3 regions of the Blautia sp. 210820-DFI.6.14 genome follow, and region 1 is predicted to be linked to each of the others. Evidence: riboswitches for the same ligand, from Rfam matches in the RefSeq annotation. Region 1 holds a riboswitch; each other region holds the start of a gene.

Region 1 (7,725 bases):
TTAAGGGATGAAACCTACATTGCGGGAATCACGAAGGATGGTCAGGAGCTTGCAGAATTTTCCAATGGACAGAACTCCGGCTGGATGTATACTTTAAATGGAATCCACCCAGATCTTGGAGTAAAAGAGCAGTACCTGGAAGACGGGGATGAGATCGTATTCCATTATACCGATGATTATACCCTGGAACATGACCATGTATGGGACAGCAAATGGAATTTTGATAAGGATGCCCACTGGCATGAGTGTGTTGCCATGTACGGAAAATGTGACATCACGGATAATACGAAAAAGGGTGGCTACCAGAAACATTCCTATGGAAAAGGAAAGCAGATCAAGGCTGCTACTTATAAGACAACCGGACTGATGAGATATACCTGCCAGGTCTGCGGATACGAAAAGACGGAAACGATTCCTGTAATTGCACATACGCATAAATACACCTGGAAAACTACGGCAAGAGCTACGGTATTCCGTCCGGCGAAGCAGGAAGGAACCTGTTCCCTCTGCGGTAAAAAACAGACACGGAATTATGGAAGCAAATTAAAGGCGGCCATAAAACTGAACGTATCTTCCCTTACCCTGCAGCGGAAACAGACCACTACGAAAGTGAAAGTTTCCATGGCATATGGAGATTCCATAAAGTCCTGGGCTTCCAGCAACAAAAAGATCGTGACCGTTTATAAGAACGGAAAGATCAAAGCCGGAACCAAAACAGGAACGGCAAAGATCACCGTTACCTTAAAGAGTGGAAAGAAAGCGACTCTGAAAGTAAAAGTCCAGACTGCAAAGGTAAAGACTACGAAGATCAGCGGCCTCAAGAAAAAACTGACCATCAAGAAAGGAAAGAGTGTTACTTTAAAACCAGTGGTCAGCCCGATCACTTCCCAGGAGAAAGTGACCTACCGTTCTTCCAACAAGAAGATTGCAACAGTCAGCTCGAAGGGCGTGGTTAAAGGCCGGAGAAAAGGAACCGTTACCATCACAGTTAAATCTGGAAAGGTGACAAAAAAGATAAAAATTACAGTTAAGTAAACAGAGTAAGGGTGTAAAAGGTATCAAAAAGCAAATAGTGTTTTTGGTACCTTTTCATCCGATAGAGGATAATTATGAAGCAACTGAAAAAAATATATTGGAAACGGATCGGGGTAATAGGAATCAGCTGTTTTATGCTTTTGTGGAGCTGTCTCCTTACGGGCTGTGGATTCGGAAAAGGGGATTCCGGAAAACCTGCTGCCTGTACCATTTCGATAGACTGCCAGACGATCCTTGACAATATCGGTGATCTAAAAGAAACCAAAAAAGAATTTGTCCCGGAAGACGGCTGGATACTTCCGGAAGTGGAAGTTAAGTTTACTACGGGCGATACCGTATTTGACATCTTAAAAAAAATCTGTGGGGAAAAGAACATCCAGCTCTCTTCCAAATACACCCCGTTATATAAAAGCTATTATGTGGAAGGCATCAATCAGCTTTATGAATTTGACTGCGGAAAAAATTCTGGCTGGATGTACAGTGTAAATGGAGAGTTCCCGAATTATGGGGCTTCCAGTTATAAGCCCAAAGATGGGGATAAGATTGAATGGAAGTATACCTGCAATCTTGGAAGTGATGTTGGAAACCCATACAAAGATAAGAAGTAAAGAAATTGTGAAAAATAGTTAAACTGGTATGAGATAAAGACCAGAAACATTGGCGAACATTGACAGAAATAAGGCGTATCGTTATAATTAGAATAACAAAAAAATCGAGCGTGGTTCGGCTGATGGCAGCCGATTTAAGGAAATCCGGTGCGATTCCGGAGCTGCTTTTCCCTGTGTGAAATGTATCGAATGAAAAACGCCTTATGAAAACATTTTGAGCCAGTATATCCAACACGTCAGGCAAAGAATACAAACATGTAAAAGATATACAGTTTGTATGATCCGAACGTTGGAAAGGAGATCATATGCGCTCACAAAATGATAAAGCAACATGGAGTATACTACGATTTGATCATCGTACATTTACGGCACAGCTTGCCAGTATGCAAAGAAACAAACAGGTAGCAGCAATTCCTGAAAAATATATTTATATTGATGATTGCTGTTATAAGGGCAACGGGAAAATAAAAGAGATAATCCTGCCATCCGGCTGCAGAATCATAGGAAAGGAAGCTTTTGCAAGCTGCCAGCTCCGTAAGCCCGTTGTATTCCCACAGACCGTTAAAGAAATCAAAGAGAGTGCTTTTTCGGAAAATCATTCTCTCAGAGAAGTAACATTTCCGGCATCTTTGGAAATTTTAGGAGATTATAGTTATAAAGGATGCACAGCCCTTAAAAAGGTAGCATTTGAAACCAGTTCAGAATGCCGCAGGATTCCGGAGTGCTGTTTCCATTCCTGCACGCAGTTAAGTAAAGTGGTATTCCCGGAGCATTTAAAGAGTATAGGAAGAAGAGCTTTTTACCGCTGTAAGGAATTAAAGGAGATCACGCTGCCGGATACACTGGAAGAAATTGGTCTGGAAGCCTTTTACTTCTGTGGCTTTGAAACCATAGTCTTACCAAAAGAAATTAAAAAATTAGATCAGAGGGCCTTTTTCGGATGTAAGAAATTGAAAGAGGTATATATTCCGGAAAATATCATGTATCTTGGAGAGGAAGTCTTTCATGGATGCAACCGGCTGGAATATCTGGAGATACATCATGATCCTGAGCATATTGGCTCAAAGATCGTGAACAAAAACTGCACGATACGTTGCAAAAAGGGAAGCAAAGTGGATTTGTACTGTGAAGAGCAGGGATTAAAGAGGGAGTACATTTAAACGTGTTATCAACAAATAAGACCGAGAAAAGAAACAGACAGCCTGCGGATCAATCCATCATTGATGCTTTTTCCACATGCCATCCATTTTTGAATTTTTTTTATTTTGCTGTAGTACTGTTATTTACTATGTTTAATCAGCATCCCGTCTTTATCTGCATTTCTTATGCGGGTGCTTTGTCTTATTCCGTCTTTCTGCTTGGAGGAAAAAGGACACTTAGGCAAAGCTTTCTCTTTACCCTTCCCAGTCTTTTGATCGTGGCTCTTCTGAATCCACTTTTCAATCATTATGGGGTCACGATGCTATATTATGTAGAAAGCAGTGGAAACTGGATCACTTTGGAGGCCTTAGTCTATGGAGTAGTCCTTGGAGCGGTCATGTTCGTAGTGATCCAGTGGTTTTCCTGTTATAATAAAGTTATGACAAGTGACAAATTTATTTACCTGTTTGGAAGGCTGATACCGGCCCTTTCTCTGATCCTTTCCATGGCACTTCGCTTTGTCCCCAGATTTACGGGGCAGCTTAAAGTGATCCGGAACGGTCAGAAATCTATGGGAAGGGATGTTTCAGAGGGCAGTCTTTTTAACCGTATCCGTGCGGGCTTTAACATGCTGTCGATACTGGTCACATGGGCTTTGGAGAATGCCATAGAAACTTCGGATTCCATGCGGAGCAGGGGATATGGATTAAAAGGCAGGACTGCTTTTTCCATTTACAAATTTACGAAGAAGGATAAAAGCCTTCTGGCAGTGATGGCAGCTTTATTCCTTGTATTTGCCACTGGCTGTATGAATGGGGCTTCTTATGCAAGTTATGATCCCCGTATTTTACTTGCTGGTTTTACCATTCAGGGGCATCAGGCTCCGGTATCTGTTTCTGCATTTGAAGCAATGCTTACATATATCTGTTTCGCATGTTTTTGTTTCCTCCCAGTGATCCTGGATGTGACGGAGACTATCCGTTTTGCCAGAAGCCGGAAACGCTGTGAAACAGATCTGGAAATGACTTACAAAAAAATCTACGAAACACTGGAACAGGAAGGATAACGATCATGAATCTTGTAGAAGTGAAGGAGTTTAGTTTTGCATATCCGGAATGTTCCGGGAAGGTTCTGGAACATGCGAATCTACAAATAGAAGAAGGAACATTAAATGTGATCTGCGGGAGGAGCGGGTGTGGCAAAAGTACACTGCTGCGCCAGTTAAAAACCGTGCTGGCCCCGGTTGGAAAGTCAGAGGGAGAAATCTTTTACCGGGGGATGCCGCTTTCGGGGATTGACCACCGGACACAGAGCCAGGAGATCGGTTTTGTCATGCAGAACCCGGATAATCAGATCGTAACGGATAAAGTCTGGCATGAGCTTTCCTTTGGACTGGAAAGCCTGGGATATGACAATGCGACTATCCGGCTGCGGGTTGCGGAGATGGCCAGCTATTTTGGTATCCATCAGTGGTTTTATAAAAATGTCTCAGAGCTGTCAGGAGGGCAGAAGCAGATCTTAAACCTGGCTGCGATCATGGCAATGCATCCATCCCTTTTAATACTGGATGAGCCTACATCTCAGCTGGACCCCATCGCTGCTTCTGATTTTCTGGAAACCGTAAAAAAGATTAACCGTGATATTGGAACAACGGTGCTCCTTACGGAACACCGGCTTCAGGATATCATCCCTTATGCGGATAGGGTATTTGTCATGGATAAGGGGAATGTTTATCTGGAAGGAACTCCCAGGGAAATCGGGGTAAAATTAAAGGAACAAAAACATGGCATGTTTCTTTCCATGCCGATTCCTATGCAGATCTATGGTGAGACAGACAGTCAGGCAACCTGTCCGCTGACAGTCAGTGAGGGAAGACAGTGGCTCTCCCGTTACTGTAACGAAAAAGGAATTGCTTCGGATAGTCAGCGAAAGAGCGAAATTACTGAAAAAGTCAGATACACAAAAACAGATAGTTCGAAGAAAGAATTGTCCATTCAGGCGAAAGATGTCTGGTTCCGGTATGAAAAGGACACTCCGGATGTTGTCCGGGATCTTTCCCTGGAGGTAAAAAAGGGAGAGTTCTATGCACTGGTAGGTGGAAACGGTACGGGAAAGAGCACTACGCTGTCTCTTTTAAGCCGGGTGCGATGTCCATACCGTGGGAAGATACTTCTGGAAGGGCGGGATATCCGTTCGTATAAAGACCGGGATCTGTATTGTGGGCTTTTGGGAGTCATGCCGCAGAACCCACAGAGCATTTTCTTAAAGAAAACAGTCCTGGAAGATTTGTATTCTGTGATCGGGGGCAGGAGAGAAAAAATGTCTTCGGAATATCAGATTCATATGAAAAAAGAAAAGGCTATAGAAGGGATCGTAAGCCTTACCAGGCTGGAAGGGCTTCTGGAAAGACATCCTTATGATCTGAGTGGCGGGGAACAGCAGAGGCTGGCACTTGCCAAAGTCCTTTTGCTTCGTCCGAGGATTCTCCTGATGGATGAACCTACGAAGGGAATGGATGCAGAATATAAAGAAGAGATCGGAAAGATCTTAACCCGGCTGAAACAGCATGGCCTGACGATCTTTATGATCTCCCATGACGTGGAATTTGTTGCAGAGTATGCGGACAGGGTAGGCCTGTTTTTTGAGGGAAACATCGTTACCAGCCAGAATACCCGGGAGTTTTTTGCCGGAAATAATTTCTATACAACTGCAGCAAACCGGATGGCAAGACATTTGTTTCCGGAAGCTGTGACTGGAAAGGATGTGATTGCATGCTTACGGAACAGCAACTAGACCAGTTTATAGATGAATTCTGGGAAGACATCCCAAATGAAAAGGCAGAAGATGGGCCGGCAGAAGATCTGGAAGAATACACCCTTCCTTCTGATGGGATGATCATCCGGCAGATGGAAAAGAAAGGAAAAGTCAGCCGGAGGACCTGGTTTGCCCTTATCTTGATGCTGTTAGTGGTTCCGCTGCTTTTGTATCTGTCGGTCAGGTTTTTTCATGGAAGGAAATACCTGATATGCAGCCTGATCGTGATCGTGGCTGCGATGCTCCCGTTTTTTATGATGTTTGAAGGGCGCAAACCAAAAGCACGTGAGATCATGGTGATCTCTGTCCTTGCTGCAATCGGTGTTGCAGGCAGGGCTGCCTTTTTTATGGTCCCCAGTTTCAAACCGGTGGCGGCTATTGTGATCCTTACCGGTGTTTCTTTTGGGGGAGAGGCGGGGTTTCTCGTTGGCTGTCTTATCATGATGTTATCCAACATGTTTATGGGACAGGGTCCCTGGACACCATGGCAGATGTTCTCTTTTGGCATCATCGGGTTCCTGGCAGGGATCCTTTACCAGAAAGGAATCTTAAAAGCAAGGAAGAGGGATCTTTGTATCTATGGATTTTTAAGTGTGGTGCTCATCTATGGCGGGATCATGAATCCGGCAAGCATCTTAATGTCTTACGGATACATCACACCGGCCAGCTTGGTTGCCTTTTACATTTCAGGGATTCCGGTGGATTTGGTGCATGCACTGTCAACCGTGATCTTTTTATGGTTTTTGAGCAGGCCGCTTCTTGAAAAACTGGAACGCATTAAGAAAAAATATGGGCTTATTGAGTCCGGGAAAGAGGAAATGCTTTGATCTATGTCAGCCATTTGCTTTGCGATGAAGATATGAAAGAGCTCTGCTGCCAGTATGGGACCGGGGTGGAGAGCATTGAGTTTTCCATTTCCGACAATCTGGACCAGCTGGAAAGAAAAATAGAACTATATCAAAAAAGGCTGGAGCAGATGGGGAATCCACCGCTTACCCTGCATGGGCCTTTCCTGGATTTAAACCCGGCATCTTTTGACAGCCAGATAAGGAAAGTGACCATGGAGCGGTTTGAACAGTGTTACCAGGCAGGGATCCGCCTGGGGGCAGAAAAGATCGTATACCATTCCGGGATGATCCCGATGGTATATTTCCGGGAAGGCTGGGCAGAGCAGACGGGCCGGTTTTTCCGGGAGTTTTTGAAAGACAGGGAAGGTCCCCAGGTCGTCATGGAAAATGTCCTGGATGAAGACTGGCGGCTTCTTTTGGATGTATACAACTTCGTGAATCATCCAAACTTTAAGCTGTGTCTGGATATTGGGCACGCACACTGCTATTCAGAAATCTCTGTCCTCGAATGGGCGAAGGAACTTGCTCCATATGTCGGACATGTCCATATCCATGACAATGCAGGGGACAGGGATTCCCATTTGGGTTTAGGAAAGGGCACGCTTCCCTGGGAAAAAGTATTAGAAGTCCTTCCCCGAACGGAGGAACGGACCTGGACGATAGAATGTTCCAATAAAGAAGACGTGCTTCTCAGCGTAAAACAGATAAACGAAAAAATGAGGGGGAAATTATGAACAGATTAAAAAAACGGACATGCCAGTTTCTGGTGTTAGTTACCACAGTAGGGTTTTTGACAGGCTGTGGGGGCGGGACTCCAAAACTGGAAGATGCACTGAAAAAAACAGCTGCTTATGAACAGAAAACCGTAACATCACCGGCATCAGATACCCTGGGTGGGGAATGGACGGTGATCGCACTTGCCCGTTCGGGAGAAACGGTGGATGAGAACTATTTCGAAAAATATCGTGCCAATCTTGAAAAACGGGTCAAAGACCAGGAAGGCGTGCTCAGTGATAACCGTTATACGGAGTATTCCAGGGCAGTCATGGCATTGAAATCCATAGGAAAGAATCCGACAGATATTGGCGGCTATGATATCGAAAAGCCACTGGAAGATTTTGATGCAGTGGTCTCCCAGGGATTAAACGGTGCCATTTATGCACTGATCGCCTTAAATGCCGATGACCCGGATGCCAATAAAGACGGGGAACTGGAACAGAAATATCTGGATTACATATTGGAACGGGAAAAAGCAGATGGCGGATTTTCCCTGGATGATA
Region 2 (7,725 bases), on a different contig from region 1:
TATCTCCCAGACAATATTGTAAGCAGTTTCATCTCCGTTTTTGTGGAACAGTATCTGAAATATATCATTCAGTGAAATAGAAATACTTCCTGAATTGATATTCCAGAATATAAAGACCAGCAGAAGCACTATCAGTATTATAAAAGACAGCCAGTATCTGAAATGCAATTTCTTCCGCATGTTACTTCCTCTCATCATTTTAATTTATGCATGTAAGTCAGTGTATCCAGATTTGGATCATCTGAGGTCAGCATGGTATGAATATCTTCGATCATTGTTCCAAGTTCCATTGTCTCCTGAAACAGATTCTGATTGGTACACCAGACATTTCCATCCTTAACTGCTTTAAAATCAGCAAGCAGAGAACTCTTCTCCAGCATCTGGCTGATATCTGTCAGTTCACCATCGATCGTACTATTGTAGATGATATAATCCGCATCCTTAGCTCCGGCATAAAACTCTTCCATCTGCATATTCATTGTGGAAAGAGAGTTATCATCCTCCGCTCCAAGGTCACTGAAAATATATTTTCCACCGGCGAGTTCGATCATCTTGGATACATAATCTCCTGACTTACGAACATTGGCAGCCCCTACTGAATTGATATAGAAGAAAGCCACTGTCTTTCCGGTAGATTCACTGTCCTCTATTGCTTTCAATTTATCAACCTGTTCCTGAAAAAGTTTGTCTGCAAGTTCTTCTTTTCCAAGAAGAACCCCATATAGCTTCAACCACTCAGTACGGCCAAGCGGATGACTTTCGTAACTTGAATGCTCTACCAGAACCGGGATCCCGAACTGCTCAAGCTTTTCTTTTACTTCCGGTTTATGGTAGATCATTGTAGACTCAATCGCCAGATCACAATTTTTAGACAAAATCAGTTCGTAATCCGGTGCACTGTACTTACCAGCAAAAGAAATACTTCCATCTTCCAGTGCTTTCTTAGCCTCGTCGATATACCATCCGTCAGCATTGGTTCCTGAAAGACTGATACTGTCCAGCCCGTCCAATGCACAGAAAAGATCCATTGCCGATGTTGCCACAAGATAGATATTATCAAGTGGCTGTTTAATAACTGCAATATCACTGTCAAGGCCTTCCGGAGCTTCTTTTCCTTCCGGAACAAGAAGAAACTGCCCATCTCCTGCAATTGTGATAAGTGCATAACCATCTTCATAATAATCTACTGAAAACTGATCTGCATACTGAAGTTCCAGACTGTGATCATATTTTAAGCCAGCCAGATCCTGTCTGACAGCATTGCTTTCTGTTGTTTCTGTTGTCTCTTTTTCTTCAGCCGCCTGAACCAAAGCAGGTGCAGTCGCCATCATAGATGCGGTCAGTGCCGCACATAAAAACATGCGTAACTTTTTTTTCATCTTTATTTTTCAGCCTCTTTGATACTTGCAGAATCAAACTGTAAAGTATATTCAATCTCATGAGGAGTACTCATCGCAACTGTATCTGCTACAACTTCCATTGGATAATCAAATCCATCGACTGGTATTTCAAACACAGAATTACCATCCTTATTAACTGGTTCGTATTTTTCATCACCAATCAGCATATAGTCATAGTACGGACTGCTCCATTCTACAGAAGCGGTCACTTTGCCATCCTTAACTGTAAATCCAGTCGGACTGGTAACGCTTGCTTTACCAGAACCACCTTCCATTTTTACTTCTGCTGTATAGTCTCCGTCTTCCAGTTTCAGATCTTCAGCAGTTACTTTTTTTGCATCAGTTTCTTTTGTATCAGAAGCTTCAGCATCGGCTTCTTTCTGAGGATTTGTTACTTTTACTTTATGATCGTACCATTTGTTCTTCTTTCCGATCAGAGCAACGTCAAATTCTTCGTCAATGGCAGGAACCGGAATGTCAAATCCATAAACTTCTTCGGTATATCCATCACTATAGGTTACTTCATCTGTTGTCGGCTCAAGAATCTCAGCTCCGTCTTTCTGGGCATCATCTGCCTTTCCAACAAAAAGGTTTACAATCTTCTTTGAATTCAGGCTTACATGAATCGTCATTTTACCGTCTTTGACTGTCAGTGTTCCCTTACCGTCATTTGCTTCATTTACATGAAACATGGAGCTGTCGGTATCAAATTCTGCACTGTAAGTACCGTCTTCAAGAACTTCTACTTTTGAAGTATCTTCTTTTTTCTCAGATTCATCCTTTGCTTCATCTGTTTTGGAATCCTCTGTCTTCTCTGTTGTTTCCGCAAAAACAACCGGACTGTAAGCACTGATCATAAGTGCTCCGCTTAATACGCATGCCATCATTGCCACTGAACGTTTCATAATATAAATCCTCCTGATTTTACAGGAAATGCCCGGAAGACAATCAAGCCTTCCGGGCAGTCCCGTTTATTGCATAAATTATTTACACATTACATTATTCTGCTGCAGAATCGTCTGTAACTTCTTCTGCACCATCTGTTGTGTCATCTGCTGCTTCTGCAGTATCATCTGTTGTTTCTTCAGCTGTATCAGCTGTTCCAAGAGAATCAATTGCTGCTTTTGTATGCTCTACGTAAAGATCCTCTACAGCTTCAATTCTTCCAAGACCTGCGATCTGGCAGTCAACGCTGTCAAATGCACCAGATGCATTGAACTGAGATTTCCAGGAATCGTCATCATCACCAGCCATATCGTTGTTTGCATGGTCACCAGCAACAACCATCAGCGGACGAAGAACAACTTTCTTGAATCCTGCGTCTTTAACTTTTGCAATAACAGCCTGGCATTCTGTATCTTCTGGCTTACCTTCTACAGTTCCAATGAAAGCGTTTGTAAATCCAAGATTATCCATCTGTGACTGCATCTGATCATATGTTACATTTGCTGTATGGGAAGTACCATGTCCCATGAATACAAATGCTGTGCCATCTTCTGCAGCTGCTTCCATGCTGTCATATCCAGCTTCTTTGCAAGCTTCATCTGTGATAGCCTGCGCAACCGCTTTCTTGTCATCGTTGATTACTGTAGCATCTTCACCAACTTCACCAAGCATTGGCTCTGCGATCGCAACAGATTCAAATTTATCTTTGTATCCATCAATTGCTTCTGTCATTTCATCATATTCAGCACCATGCATCAGATGTGTAGGCTGAACAACAAGATTTTTAACGCCATTATCAACTGCACGGTCAAGTGCCTGCTGCATATTGTCAATCACTTCATCATCTCTTGCTTCTACATGGTTGATGATGATCTGTGCTGTAAATGCACGTCTTACAGACCAATCCGGATATGCTTCCTGCAGTTTGTCTTCGATTCCTTTGATATCCTCAGCACGGCTGTCGTTGAAGGATGTACCAAAGCTTACAACAAGAAGTTCATTCTCACCGATTTCATCCTGGTTACGAGGATCATCTTTGGATGCATCACCAGTGTCACGTCCGAAGTAATCCGGATCAGCTTCTTCGCCTTCAACCAGTTCCTTCTGAGCGTCTGTCAGTTTATCCCATGCTTCTTTGGCAGCTTTGCAGTCTTCATCTGTTGTATCAGTTCTTTCCTGAACATAGATCTTGTCGATCAGTGCTGCTACTTCATCTGCTGCTTTCTGATCATCATCGGAAGCTTCTTCTGTATCAGCGGTTTCTGCATCATCTGCTGTTTCTTCTGTTGCTGTCTCAGCAGTGTCATCAGAAGCGTAGATGCTTGCAGATCCCATCATTGTGACTGTTGCTACAGTCATTGCAATTGCCAGTGCTTTTACAGTTTTGTTTTTCATGTTTTTTTCCTCCTGTACCTGTTTTCTCATGAAAATTAAAATGAATAACAAAGTACGGCAGCAAGCCTGGTCAAAAAATATTTTTCGGAGAAATACTATATTTCCCAACAAAAAAACTCCTGCACCGGGCTAGAGTTTCTGGATTATGGTACAACCAATTACTCGTGATCCGGAATTTAAAATCCCCGTACCAATAGCAGGCAGGTTTCCTGACTTACAGATCAATACACCCGAATCGTCTTCCCAGTTTCCCAGTGACTGTGCATACACACATGATTCTGCATTCCCTGTATACAGTGACGAGATCGTACAGGACTTACACCTGTTTCCCTTTTAACTGAAGGCTATTTGATTATCTAACATCAGCACCTGTTATTTTTATTATTCAATTTCTTACAGAATACCACTATTTTGGTCAATTTACAATAGGGCAGTTATTTTTTTAACACTAAATCGCACAACGGAAGCAGATACAAAAACACTGCAAATAAGACGCTGTATCCCGGTGCACCTGCTGCTGTAAGCGGAACAGCACACGCGATCGACCACGGCACCAAAGGTGCTATGAGTACTGCACTGTCCTCCAGATTATTGGCAAAACGCAGCTTATCCGGTTCTGTTCTGCTGCAGAGCTGATCTGTAAGCATGATTGCCAATGTCTGATTACATGCCATAACGCTTGTCAGGATTGATGTGACAAGCACTGCAAAATATGGTTTTGTCCTGTCGGCAAGCAAACAGACCATTTTCTGAAATCCATTCAGGATTCCTGTTGCCTGAAAAATTCCTGAATAAGATGAAGAAATGCATACGATTGCTCCAACCTTCAACATCGAAGTGATACCACCTCCATTCAGCATTGCCGCTACCGTCACATCTGTAGAATGGAAACCATTCAGAAGAAGTTCAGGAAGTTCCGTAAATGCCATATTCTGAAGGCCAATACAGACAGGAATTGCAGTAACTATACTTGCGATCATTGCGATCTTCACCCCTGCCTGCATAACAGACAACAGCAGAATCACCGCTGCAGGCAGCAATGCAATCCAGCTGAGCCGGAACTCACTGCCAAAAGCATGTCCAAGATCCGGCATCTCTGTTTTTCCATGAAGCTGTATGCTGACAGTCAGATAAAGAATACAGGTAATGGTAAATGGTGCCAATGCACTTTTGATCATATTTTTTATATTTGTATAGATACCTGTCTCCGTCAGTTCGGCCACCAGAAGTGCACTTGTCGAAACAGGAGAACAACGATCTCCGAAATATACCCCGGAAAGAATTGCACCACCGGTCATCCATGAAGGAATTCCAAGTGCAGAAGCCATCGTTGCACATACAACACCAATCGTAGCTGCCGTACCAAGAGCAGTTCCTGTCAGGACTGAGATCAGACAATTCAGAAGAAATGTCATCAGCAAAAATGTCGATGGTTTTATCAGATGCACGGTATAACAGATGATTGCAGGAATTGTTCCAGCCTGTCGCCAAAGTGCTGTCAGCATTCCGATCAGTATAAATGTGAGCAGAATATTTTTTACTTTCCAGGCTCCCTGTAATGCCATCCTGCTAATCTGTCTCCAGCTATATCCCTGTTTTTTTCCATACAGGCTGAAAATGATCAGACCTGCCAGAAGAGCATATAATATAGATTTTCCTGTTATGATGCATATAATGAGCAAAGCACAGAAAATCCCAATCGTCAGAACTTCCATGATCGTTTTCCTTTCATATTTAATGCGTTGTCATAATAACATGGATGAAAGGAATTGTAAAATCCTGTATTTACCCTAAAAGACCCGGAAGAATCCTCCCAGGTCTTATTTGATATTTCTTTGTTGTTATGAATTTTTACAGGACGCCTCACATGGACAGTCAAAGCTTGGATTGAATGCATAGAAGTTTTTCGCATCCAGCTGTTCCTGTACGGAACGAAGTGCTTCCCCGAAACGCTGGAAGTGTACGACTTCTCTCGCACGTAAAAAACGAATCGGATCTGCAATTTCAGGAATGTCACGGACAACTCGAAGAATATTATCGTACGTTGCCCGGGCTTTCTGTTCCGCAGCAAGGTCTTCAAACAAATCTGTGATCGGATCACCTTTACTCTGGAATTCACATGCATTGAAAGGAACTCCACCGGCTGCCTGTGGCCATACACCTACTGTGTGATCAATATAATATGGCCCAAAACCACTTTTTTCAATTTCTTCCATAGAGAGATCTTTTGTCAGCTGATGAACGATCGTGGAAACCATTTCCAGGTGTGCCAGTTCCTCAGTGCCAATATCATTCAGCACTGCCATGGCCATGCGATTTGGCATAGTAAAACGCTGAGAAAGATAACGCATAGATGCTCCGATCTCGCCATCCGGGCCACCATACTGACTCATGATGAACTGGGCGATCTTTGCATTTGGAGTCTTAATATTTACCGGATACTGCAGTCTTTTTTCATAATTCCACATAAACTATCTGCACCCTCCTTCCGTTTCCCATGGGAATGGCTGCTGCACCCATTTCCATGTATCCCCACCAGATTCCAGTGCAGCATCTACTGTCAGTGGGCCATAACACTGCGCATATTCTTTCAGCAGTTTCTGGCGTTCCTGTTCACACTCCTGATAAAAGGAGATTGCTTCTTCACAGCATGGATGTGTATCCAGATAAAGCAGAACATCATTTACTGCAAAACTGACTTCGTTGATACGGTTCATTAATTTTTCTTTTGCAGTACACTGATTGCGATACATCATCTCTGCCCACCTCTCTTTCCACAAAATGGTTTACAGAGCTGCGGAAAAACAGTTCCGACCTTCAACGCATATCCAAGATCATATGTCGTAGTAAATTTCTGGCAGGGAACATACGCCATGGCTGCTTCCATCTGATCGATGTGTGTATACATTTCCGCATCTCTGGTTTTGGCATCCGGAAGGTGACACGGACATGGCGAAGGGCGGGATGGCTGATTTCTGGAATTATTCCGGCAGGAACACTGCTGCCCGGACATCATCTCTTTTGCCATTCCACAAGTTGCATTATATGGGCGGCCACATGGACGGTTCATCTGATAATTTTCCATGAGCAAATCCTTTCTGTCACAAATAATATGTCTCTATATTTTATGACATAAATATGGAATGGTGCGCATATCTGCCCATAAAAACAGCTCCCTTCACCGGGGAGCTGCACATTTCTTATCGCATTACTCAATCACATATGCATCTACGATTTCTCCGTAATATGCAATGTGTGTATCTCTGTTTGCACCTGAAAATGAACTTTCTACATTCTGTGGGTAAAACTTCTCTCTGTTTTCCTCTGTCATGGCCTCTGTATCCTGTGTCTGTTTATAGACTACTTTGCATTCCAGTGTCAGTGGAAGTTCTTTTACTCCCGGGACAGAAATTGTTTCCGGTTCTTCGTAAGTCAGACCAATTTCTTTCGCTTTATCTACATCTCTTCCTGATTTTGCCCCACAGTATCCAAGAATTTTTTTTGCACTGTCATCCAGTGGAATATTAACCGTAAATTCGCCATTCTTCTCAAGAAGACTTCTTGTAAAACGACTTTCTCTGACAAATGTAATAAAAACTGGTTTTCCCCATTCTACGCCAACCATTCCCCAGGAAATTGTCATAGAGTTCACTCTGCCATCTGCTTTTCCGGTAATCAGCACTCCATTTTTTACTCCGTTCAAAATTTCTCCCATATGTTCAAAAACATCTATTTTTTTCTTCATGATCTTATTTTCCTCCTGTTAGTTTACATACATTTCTTTTGTCCTTTATCTTAAGATAAAAAACAGGAATCTGCAAGTATTTTGTACTTTATCATTCACGTTTTTAAATGTATAATAGAAGTACTTTAACAAAGGAGTTCAGAATCATGTCACCATCAAAATCCAAAAATCTTACCCCTTCCTATGCAGTCATCCAGGGACTGTACTGGATGTATTTTGCAGCAATCATGAGTTTTTCCG
Region 3 (7,725 bases), on a different contig from region 1:
ACTCTGGAGTCATAAATCCTTTGGATACGCCTGTTGGTGTGCAAAGGAATTCGTTGTCATTCAGCTTTACGGAAATGTTTCCGTCGTTAGCTGCAACCATGTTACGGTTGTAGATACGTCTTCCGATGTCACAGATCTGTTTTTTGATTTCAAATTCGTTTACCATGCTTATTTTCCTCCTAAAGCAATTTGGTTTTTTGCAGCTGCCCGTCAGCTGAAATTCAGTCCCTGGACAGCCACTTTGGTTTTATTGTATTTCTAAGGAGATTTTACTCCTTATAAACATGATTGTCAAGAATTTATCGTTGTTTTATGTTGTTTTTATCCCAACAAAAATGTTGTTTTTGTTGTTTTCTTTATCAACCACCAATCTGAACATGCAGTGAGCTTGCGGATTCTGCCGCTTTTTTCAGCGTCTGCATATGTTCATTGGTAGGTGGAAGAATTCCTTCCATTAAATATGGTCTTCCAAGTCCAACATATTTATCCTGACCAAGTCTGTGGTATGGAAGCAGATGAAGCTGTTCTACTCCCGGAAGAGTATTGGCAAATTCAGCAATTCCCTGGATCTCTTCTACCGTATCGTTAAATGTCGGGATGACAGGAACGCGAATGATCAGCTTACATTTGCCAGAAAGTGCAACCTTACGCGCATTCTCCATCATAAGCTCATTCGGTCTGCCGGTAAATTCTTTGTGTTTTGCCGGATTGGTGTGTTTGATATCCATCAGATACAAATCCAGATACGGTAAAATTGTCTCGATCGTCTCAAATGGTGCACACGCCATGCTTTCAAGTGCCGTATTGATTCCTCGTTCTTTCGCTGCACGAAGAAGGTCTCTGGCAAATTCCGGCTGACAGAGGCTCTCGCCTCCCGAAAGAGTAAGTCCTCCTCCGGAGCGCCAGTAGTATGGACGATCTTTTTCTACTTCTTCGATCGCCTCCTCTACTGTCACATCTCTGCCAATCACCTTATCTTCACCGAGAACCTTCATCGTCTGGATCTTGTATTCCTGCGATTCCGGGTTACAGCACCATCTACATCTCAGCACGCATCCTTTCAGAAAAACGATCGTACGGATTCCCGGTCCGTCATGGATCGAATACCGCTGGATATCAAAAATACGGCCTTTTGTCTGTAAATAGTTCATACTTTACCTCTTAGAAGCCCTGCTCCGTTCTTCTGATAATATCATCCTGAAGAGATTTGGACAGTGTTGTAAACAATGCACTGTAACCGGCAACACGAACAACCAGATGTGCATATTTCTCCGGATGTTTCTGTGCATCAAGCAGTGTTTCTCTGTCAACAACATTGAACTGCATATGCATTCCCTTCTGATCAAAGAACGTACGGATCAGTGCAACGAATTTTTCCAGTCCTTCCCTTCCTGCAAGTGCAGATGGATGGAATTTCTGGTTAAACAGCGTTCCATTGGATACAATGAAATGATCCAGTCTGGAAACAGATGTCGCAGCTGCGGTCGGTCCGTTGACATCTTTACCTGCAGATGGTGATACACCATCTGCAACCGGTGTATGTGCATAACGTCCGTCCGGTGTTGCACCGGTCTGTCCGCCAAGCGGGACATTCGCTGATACCGGATAAAGTCCTGCATGGAACTGTCCGCCTCGTGGATTATGGTATTTCTGTAACGGGCGGGTGTATGTATAGGCAACATCTCTCGCAAAATAATCCACATCATCAATCGCATTTCCGAATTTCGGAACTTCATCGATCATATGATGCAGTTCTGTAAATTTACGTAGCTGTTCCTCTGAAGGTTTCAGGCGCATTACAGTCTGAAGAACTGCTTTGGCAGTATCTGTATCAATTTCCATACCGCCTTCCTGCATTCCTTTCAGAATCATCTCAGTCATATCAGATACGGACTTCTCATCCAGTCCTTTGTCATAATTCCATGCCAGAGCCTCTTTGTATTCTTTCATGGAAACTTTCTTATCCTCGTATACAAGTTTGCGGATCGCATACAGAGAATCTGCCATATTGGCAATACCAAATCCCTGCGGGCCGGTGAAGTTATAAACAGCACCGCCCTGTTCTGCAGTAAGTCCACGCTGTATACAGTCATCCAGCATAGAAGCCAGGAACGGAAGCGGACATCTTTCTGCATGTGCCACATCGATTGCATTATCTGCATTGACCATAAGTGAAATAAAGTATTCCATCTGTGTCTTATAGGCATCATAAAATTCTTCAAAGCTTGTCATCTGTGTGACATCGCCGGTCTGAACGCCGATCTGTTCACCTTTGTCCATTCCATTTGCAAAAACAACTTCCAGCGGACGACACATATTAAAGAATGCTGCATCATGCCAGCCATTTGTCTTACCGGACTTCTGAGGTTCTACACATCCGATGATGTTATATTCTCTGGCGTCTTCCAGTGTCAGTCCTCTGTTCTGCAGTGCCGGAATGATCACTTCATCATTATAATAAGCCGGTAATCCGATACCTGTTCTTGTAAGGTCTGCTGCCTTGATCAGAAGTTCATGTGGTGAACCGTTCCATACACGAATGGAAAGTGACGGCTGCGGCAGAAATACCTGTTTGGATGCTTCAATACACATGAAAGAAAGGTCATTTGTCACATCCTCACCGTATTTGTTCTGTCCACCGACGATCAGGTTCTGGAAAAGGCTGTATCCTGCAAATCCCTTTGCCGACTCTTCATCACGGCACTTGTTCAGATCATTCAGCTTAACCCAGACACAGTCGATGAGTTCCTGTGCCGCTTCTCTTGTGATCAGGCCTTTGTCAAGATCTGCTTTATAATAAGGATACATATACTGATCAAAACGTCCAGGTGAAATAGAATGTCCGCTGGACTCCATCTGGAGCAGCTGCTGTACAAACCAGAAGGACTGGCATGCCTCGTAAAAGCTGGTCGCTCCGTTTGCAGGCACGCGACTGCAGTTCTGCGAAATCTGAAGCAGTTCCTGCTTACGTACAGGATCTGTGCACTCTGCTGCCATTTGGGAAGCCAGTTCGGCATAACGCTCCGCATATTCAATAACAGCCTGGCAGGAAAGGATCACCGCATTCAGGAAATGACTCTTTGTAACATAATTTGCATCTCCAACCTGGCATTTTTCCAGTTCTGCCTGTGCTTTATCTATGATTCCTTTGTAACCGATTGCAAGTACTTCGCCATATTTGACGGTCACATGTCCTACCCCATTATAGAAATAGTTACCTGGTGTAAAAATGTTATGTTCGATAGCTTTGATTGCTTCCGGAGCCATATAGGATGTAGCAAGTTCACTGGATGTCTTACCTTTCCAGTATTTATGTACTTCTCTCAACTCCTGCTTGGTTTCTTCTGCAATATAAAACGGGTCCGCACTCCTCGTTTCAACGGTATCCAGTTCATCTTCCAGCCACTGGAAGGAAAATTCCGGGAAAGTCTGACATCCTCTCGGTGCAATCGTACTGCTTCCAACGATCAGTTCATTATCACGAATAATGATCGGGATATTACGGAGAATATGGGCAAAAGCTTCCGCACGCCTTGTGATCATCGGCTGACCTTCTGTAGCCTTATATGATTCAGTAAGCAGCTTTGCTCTGGCAGATTCAATAACCGGCATATTGGCATAAAGTGCCTCGACCAGCTTCGGAATCCTGGATGACTTTGGAACATCTGTGGTATTAAACATCTCCACGCTTCTCCTTTCTTATGGTGTCTCTGGCACCATAGCTCATATGCAATCAAAAGGCGCTTTGGCCCCACGATTCATATAAAATCATTATACCTTACAGGCTTTTATATGTCAACGAAATCCAACATTATTCGTCTGTTTTTTATGCGGTTTTTGTTGTGGTTTTTGTTTGTTTTGTGTTGGTTTTTATTTGGAAGATGATTTTTCAGTTGACTTTTGCAAAACAGACTGCCATACTGGAGATACAGAACGATCTGCTGCCGCAATCATTGCTGACAGACGCTGATTTTTTGAGTTTAAGGAGGGATCATCATGTATCTTTCTGACATACATACACATTCCATCGCAAGTGGCCACGGAACCATCTGCACAATTTCTGATATGGCAAAAGCTGCCTCAAAAAAAGGGTTAAAACTGCTCGGAATCACGGATCATGGTCCAGGCACTCTTGCTGCAGGTACTTCTTCTTATTTCAGGAGTCTGACTTATGCTCCTAAGAAGAGATTTGGAATCGAACTGCTTTTTGGAGTGGAACTGAATATTCTGGATATTGACGGGCATCTGGATCTGAATGACGAATTGCTTGGAGAACTGGATTATGCGATTGCGAGTATGCATGCGCAGAATTATAAGAGCGGAAGCGTGAAGGAAAATACAAGTGCTTATCTGAATGCCATGACGCATCCGTGTGTAAAGGTTCTGGGACATTGTGACAATCCGGCATTTCCTGTCGATTATGAGACTCTGGCAGTCGGTGCTAAGGAGAATGGTGTTATTTTTGAGATCAATGAAGCTTCACTCGCACCGTATGGGTATCGTGGGGATACACGGGCGAATAATCGGGAGATCCTGAAGTATTGTATGAAGTATGAAATTCCGATCGTGCTGTCGAGTGACAGCCATGGAGTGGAGCATATCGGGGATTTTACGTGTGCGGCGGAGTTTGTGCATGAGATGATGTTTCCCGAAAAAATGATATTGAATAATGATATTCCTCGGTTGAAGATGATACTGAGTGAGAGGTAGGAACTATATATTATAATATATTATAACGAAAAAAGAAACAGCTATCCCACCAGTCTGACACGCTGCATTTTCTAATTTTTCTCATGCGCTTATTGATGACTGCTTTTGCAAACTCGCACCTTACGGTGCTCAGACAATGCAACGCAGCCATCGCTAGCATGAGCAAAATTAACGAAAATTTGCTGAGTCAGCTTGGCATGGATAGCTGTTTCTTTTTTCTGTATATAGAAATATAAAGTTAAAGTAAGATGTTTTCTACATTATTATAAATTTTTAAATATATGTATACTATTAATTCCTCTTCTCTCATTTTCCGTATCATCTTTGTGGCGCCACCACACCCCGGCGGAGGTTCACGGCCTTCGGCCGCTGCCCCGAGAGGCCTTCCCGGTTGTGGGGAAGCGGAACTGTCGCAAGAAAATCGTCCTATAAAAAGCTTTGAACTGATAAAGCATGCATCCGATATTCAGGAACCCAGCAAGGCTTTCGAGACTGCGACTGTGCTAGTGGCGGTTGTGGAGCATCTGTCTGAGCGCCAGCGAGTTATGCGGAGCAATCGCTAATAAGCGCACGGGAGCAGCCCGAAAATGAAGCGTGTTCCAGAATATCGGATGTATGTCTATATCATAACCCGTCTTTTTCTTCTCGTATCTTCTTCATCAGTTCCGCCAGCTCGCTGTATTTCCCGGTTACGTATCCGTAATTTTGGGCTTTATGTGGCAACTGGCAGTTCGTGCAGTCTTTTATTCCTGTTTCTGTCATTCGAAAATTCCCGCCACATTTATCGCCCAGTGCATACAGCGGGCAGTAGCAGAACAGACAGTTGAAGTTCTCCGGATCTGCGCCTGCATGACACGGAAAATATTCACATTCCTTATTGCTGAAAAAAGCATAGTGTTTCCCTTCCCAATATGGTTTTTCCATTTACTTTCACCTCGTTATATAAAAAAATCCAGTCACGGCACTGCCGAACTGGTCATCTTCAAAACATATTTCAGAGGATTTGCGATACTGCTCCGGGGTAGACAATGAATCCGTTCAAATATGCGGAGGGAACGAATGCATCCGGAGTAGTATCGCCTGCCATTTAATCATACCCTTTAAGGGGTCGTATGTATGTGGCGGCCACCACGATACATATAGGTATAATTCATACGAACAGGCGAATTCCATAAAAAAATGCCTGCTTCCAACAAGCAGACAACACTTTGGGTTGCGGATACCCTAAGTTGGTTGTTACACTTTACACGGAAGTTTAACCTCGCCATACAAAGCAGGTTTCCTGACTTCAGGATCATCACTTCTTTTCCCCTTCTCATACTATCGTACAATGGGATATCGAAAAGTCGCTCCTCTGTTACAGTGACCGGATCGCTCAGGATTCTCACCTGATTCCCTCTTCTGACTGCTACGCGGATTACAGTCAGCACTTCATATGTTCAATATGGAATTATACTGACATCATAATAGCACGATGTCAGTATGCTGTCAATAACCCACATAACATTTTGTCAAATTTTTATCATTTTATTTACATACCGCATTTCTTTCCAACACGCAGTAACTTCATCTGTTTCAAGAATGCCTCTGCAATCCTGCCGGAGGCTATATCAGATGTGGGATTGACTCCCACCACTGATACTGATTTGTTGCTCGCCACCTACAGAGGTGGGAGTCATCTCACATCTGATATAAACTCCTCCCTTGCATTTTCCCAACACCTCACCTATACTGAATACAGTCTGATAAAGCAGTAAATACAACTTTTCGATAATACAGCTCATCGCCAGACAATAAATTGCACTCTATTTTTCAGGAGGTTCCTTATGATACAGGATATTGCACCACATACTTATCACAATGAATACAGACCGGTTGCTCCGGATGGCAGCAGTTTTGTGCTCGCTTATGAAAACGGAAAGAGTTTCTTTCATAAAAATGATACAGACAATTCTATAACGCTTCCCCGTTTCCGCGAACTGGAAGGAAACGTAAGCGACCTGTACAAAAATTATATCTATCTTTTCTCGATAGATGACGAACGTTTTTATCTGATTCCGGGACTGGATACTTCCCTGCTGCCAGGCTATGAATTCCACGAAAACAGAGAGCTTCGTTATGTACAGCCACAGTATCTTGCTTTTGCTTCGATTACCGGATATCAGCTCTGGTTCTGGTACAGAAACCGCCGTTTCTGCGGATGCTGCGGGTTCCCAATGAAACACGATACAAAAGAACGTATGATGTACTGCCCTTCCTGTGGCCGTCAGGAATATCCGGTACTTATGCCGGCTGTGATCGTCGGTATTACTAACGGAGATAAGATCATCTGCTCCAAATATGAGGGCAGAAGCTTTAAGCAATATGCCCTGATCGCCGGTTTCGCGGAAATTGGTGAAACAATTGAAGAAACCGTTCATCGCGAGGTCATGGAAGAAGTCGGTCTGAAAGTGAAAAATCTCCGTTATTATAAGAGTCAGCCATGGTCCTTCTCCGGTACATTACTTTTTGGATTTTTCTGCGATGTAGACGGGGACGATACTCTCACGGTGGATCATGAAGAGCTTTCTGTAGCACAGTGGTTTGACCGTGACAAAATTATCGGTCAGGACACCGACAGCAGCCTTACCAATGAAATGATGATGGTCTTCGCCGCCGGGAAGGAGCCGAAATAATCCAGCTCCAGGTTTCCAAAAGATACATCACATCAAATCCGCTTGAAGCAAGCATTGGTTTTGTCGTTGCCGATGATCCAGCCTTCTCGCTTAACGATTATATCAACCTTGCTGATGAAAAAATGTATGCCGAGAAAAAAGAACACAAAGCAACCCGTCAATAACTTAGAGGAGTTTTTACTATGACACCATATATCACCAGAGCCCTCGCACAACAGATTGTGAATACTGTCAAAGATCTCTGAAAAAGGCCTTCCTGGAGAAAACCCTTGATAGGCTTTCTCCGGAAGACTTTGAATTGCTTCGTGTTTACTTTTCCTGTGATGCCATGCGATTATAT

Evidence for each region. A riboswitch is a leader RNA that binds a small molecule or an ion and turns the genes downstream of it on or off. The one in region 1 is predicted to bind cobalamin.
Region 2: linked by a shared signal. The riboswitch ahead of LI112_RS06220 (sirohydrochlorin cobaltochelatase) and the one ahead of LI112_RS11130 (leucine-rich repeat domain-containing protein) in region 1 are both predicted to bind cobalamin.
Region 3: linked by a shared signal. The riboswitch ahead of LI112_RS00375 (cysteine-rich small domain-containing protein) and the one ahead of LI112_RS11130 (leucine-rich repeat domain-containing protein) in region 1 are both predicted to bind cobalamin.

The regions. Positions count from the first base shown of each region.
Region 1 is NZ_JAJCKS010000014.1:39,639-47,363, reverse strand. It holds gene LI112_RS11140 (Ig-like domain-containing protein) at 1-1,035, shown strand, start outside; gene LI112_RS11135 (DUF4430 domain-containing protein) at 1,110-1,643, shown strand; cobalamin riboswitch at 1,738-1,894, shown strand; gene LI112_RS11130 (leucine-rich repeat domain-containing protein) at 1,949-2,803, shown strand; gene LI112_RS11125 (energy-coupling factor transporter transmembrane component T) at 3,103-3,849, shown strand; gene LI112_RS11120 (ABC transporter ATP-binding protein) at 3,855-5,576, shown strand; gene LI112_RS11115 (ECF transporter S component) at 5,555-6,424, shown strand; gene LI112_RS11110 (sugar phosphate isomerase/epimerase) at 6,421-7,179, shown strand; gene LI112_RS11105 (prenyltransferase/squalene oxidase repeat-containing protein) at 7,176-7,725, shown strand, end outside.
Region 2 is NZ_JAJCKS010000005.1:78,284-86,008, reverse strand. It holds gene LI112_RS06235 (iron ABC transporter permease) at 1-180, opposite strand, end outside; gene LI112_RS06230 (ABC transporter substrate-binding protein) at 195-1,379, opposite strand; gene LI112_RS06225 (hypothetical protein) at 1,382-2,305, opposite strand; gene LI112_RS06220 (sirohydrochlorin cobaltochelatase) at 2,400-3,740, opposite strand; cobalamin riboswitch at 3,922-4,128, opposite strand; gene LI112_RS06215 (Na+/H+ antiporter NhaC family protein) at 4,175-5,455, opposite strand; gene LI112_RS06210 (manganese catalase family protein) at 5,582-6,208, opposite strand; gene LI112_RS06205 (spore coat protein CotJB) at 6,212-6,496, opposite strand; gene LI112_RS06200 (spore coat associated protein CotJA) at 6,493-6,825, opposite strand; gene LI112_RS06195 (flavin reductase family protein) at 6,949-7,485, opposite strand; gene LI112_RS06190 (MFS transporter) at 7,632-7,725, shown strand, end outside.
Region 3 is NZ_JAJCKS010000001.1:79,071-86,795, forward strand. It holds gene LI112_RS00355 (class II aldolase/adducin family protein) at 1-166, opposite strand, end outside; gene LI112_RS00360 (glycyl-radical enzyme activating protein) at 360-1,151, opposite strand; gene LI112_RS00365 (glycyl radical protein) at 1,162-3,681, opposite strand; gene LI112_RS00370 (phosphatase) at 3,997-4,710, shown strand; gene LI112_RS00375 (cysteine-rich small domain-containing protein) at 5,335-5,634, opposite strand; cobalamin riboswitch at 5,965-6,159, opposite strand; gene nudC (NAD(+) diphosphatase) at 6,537-7,385, shown strand.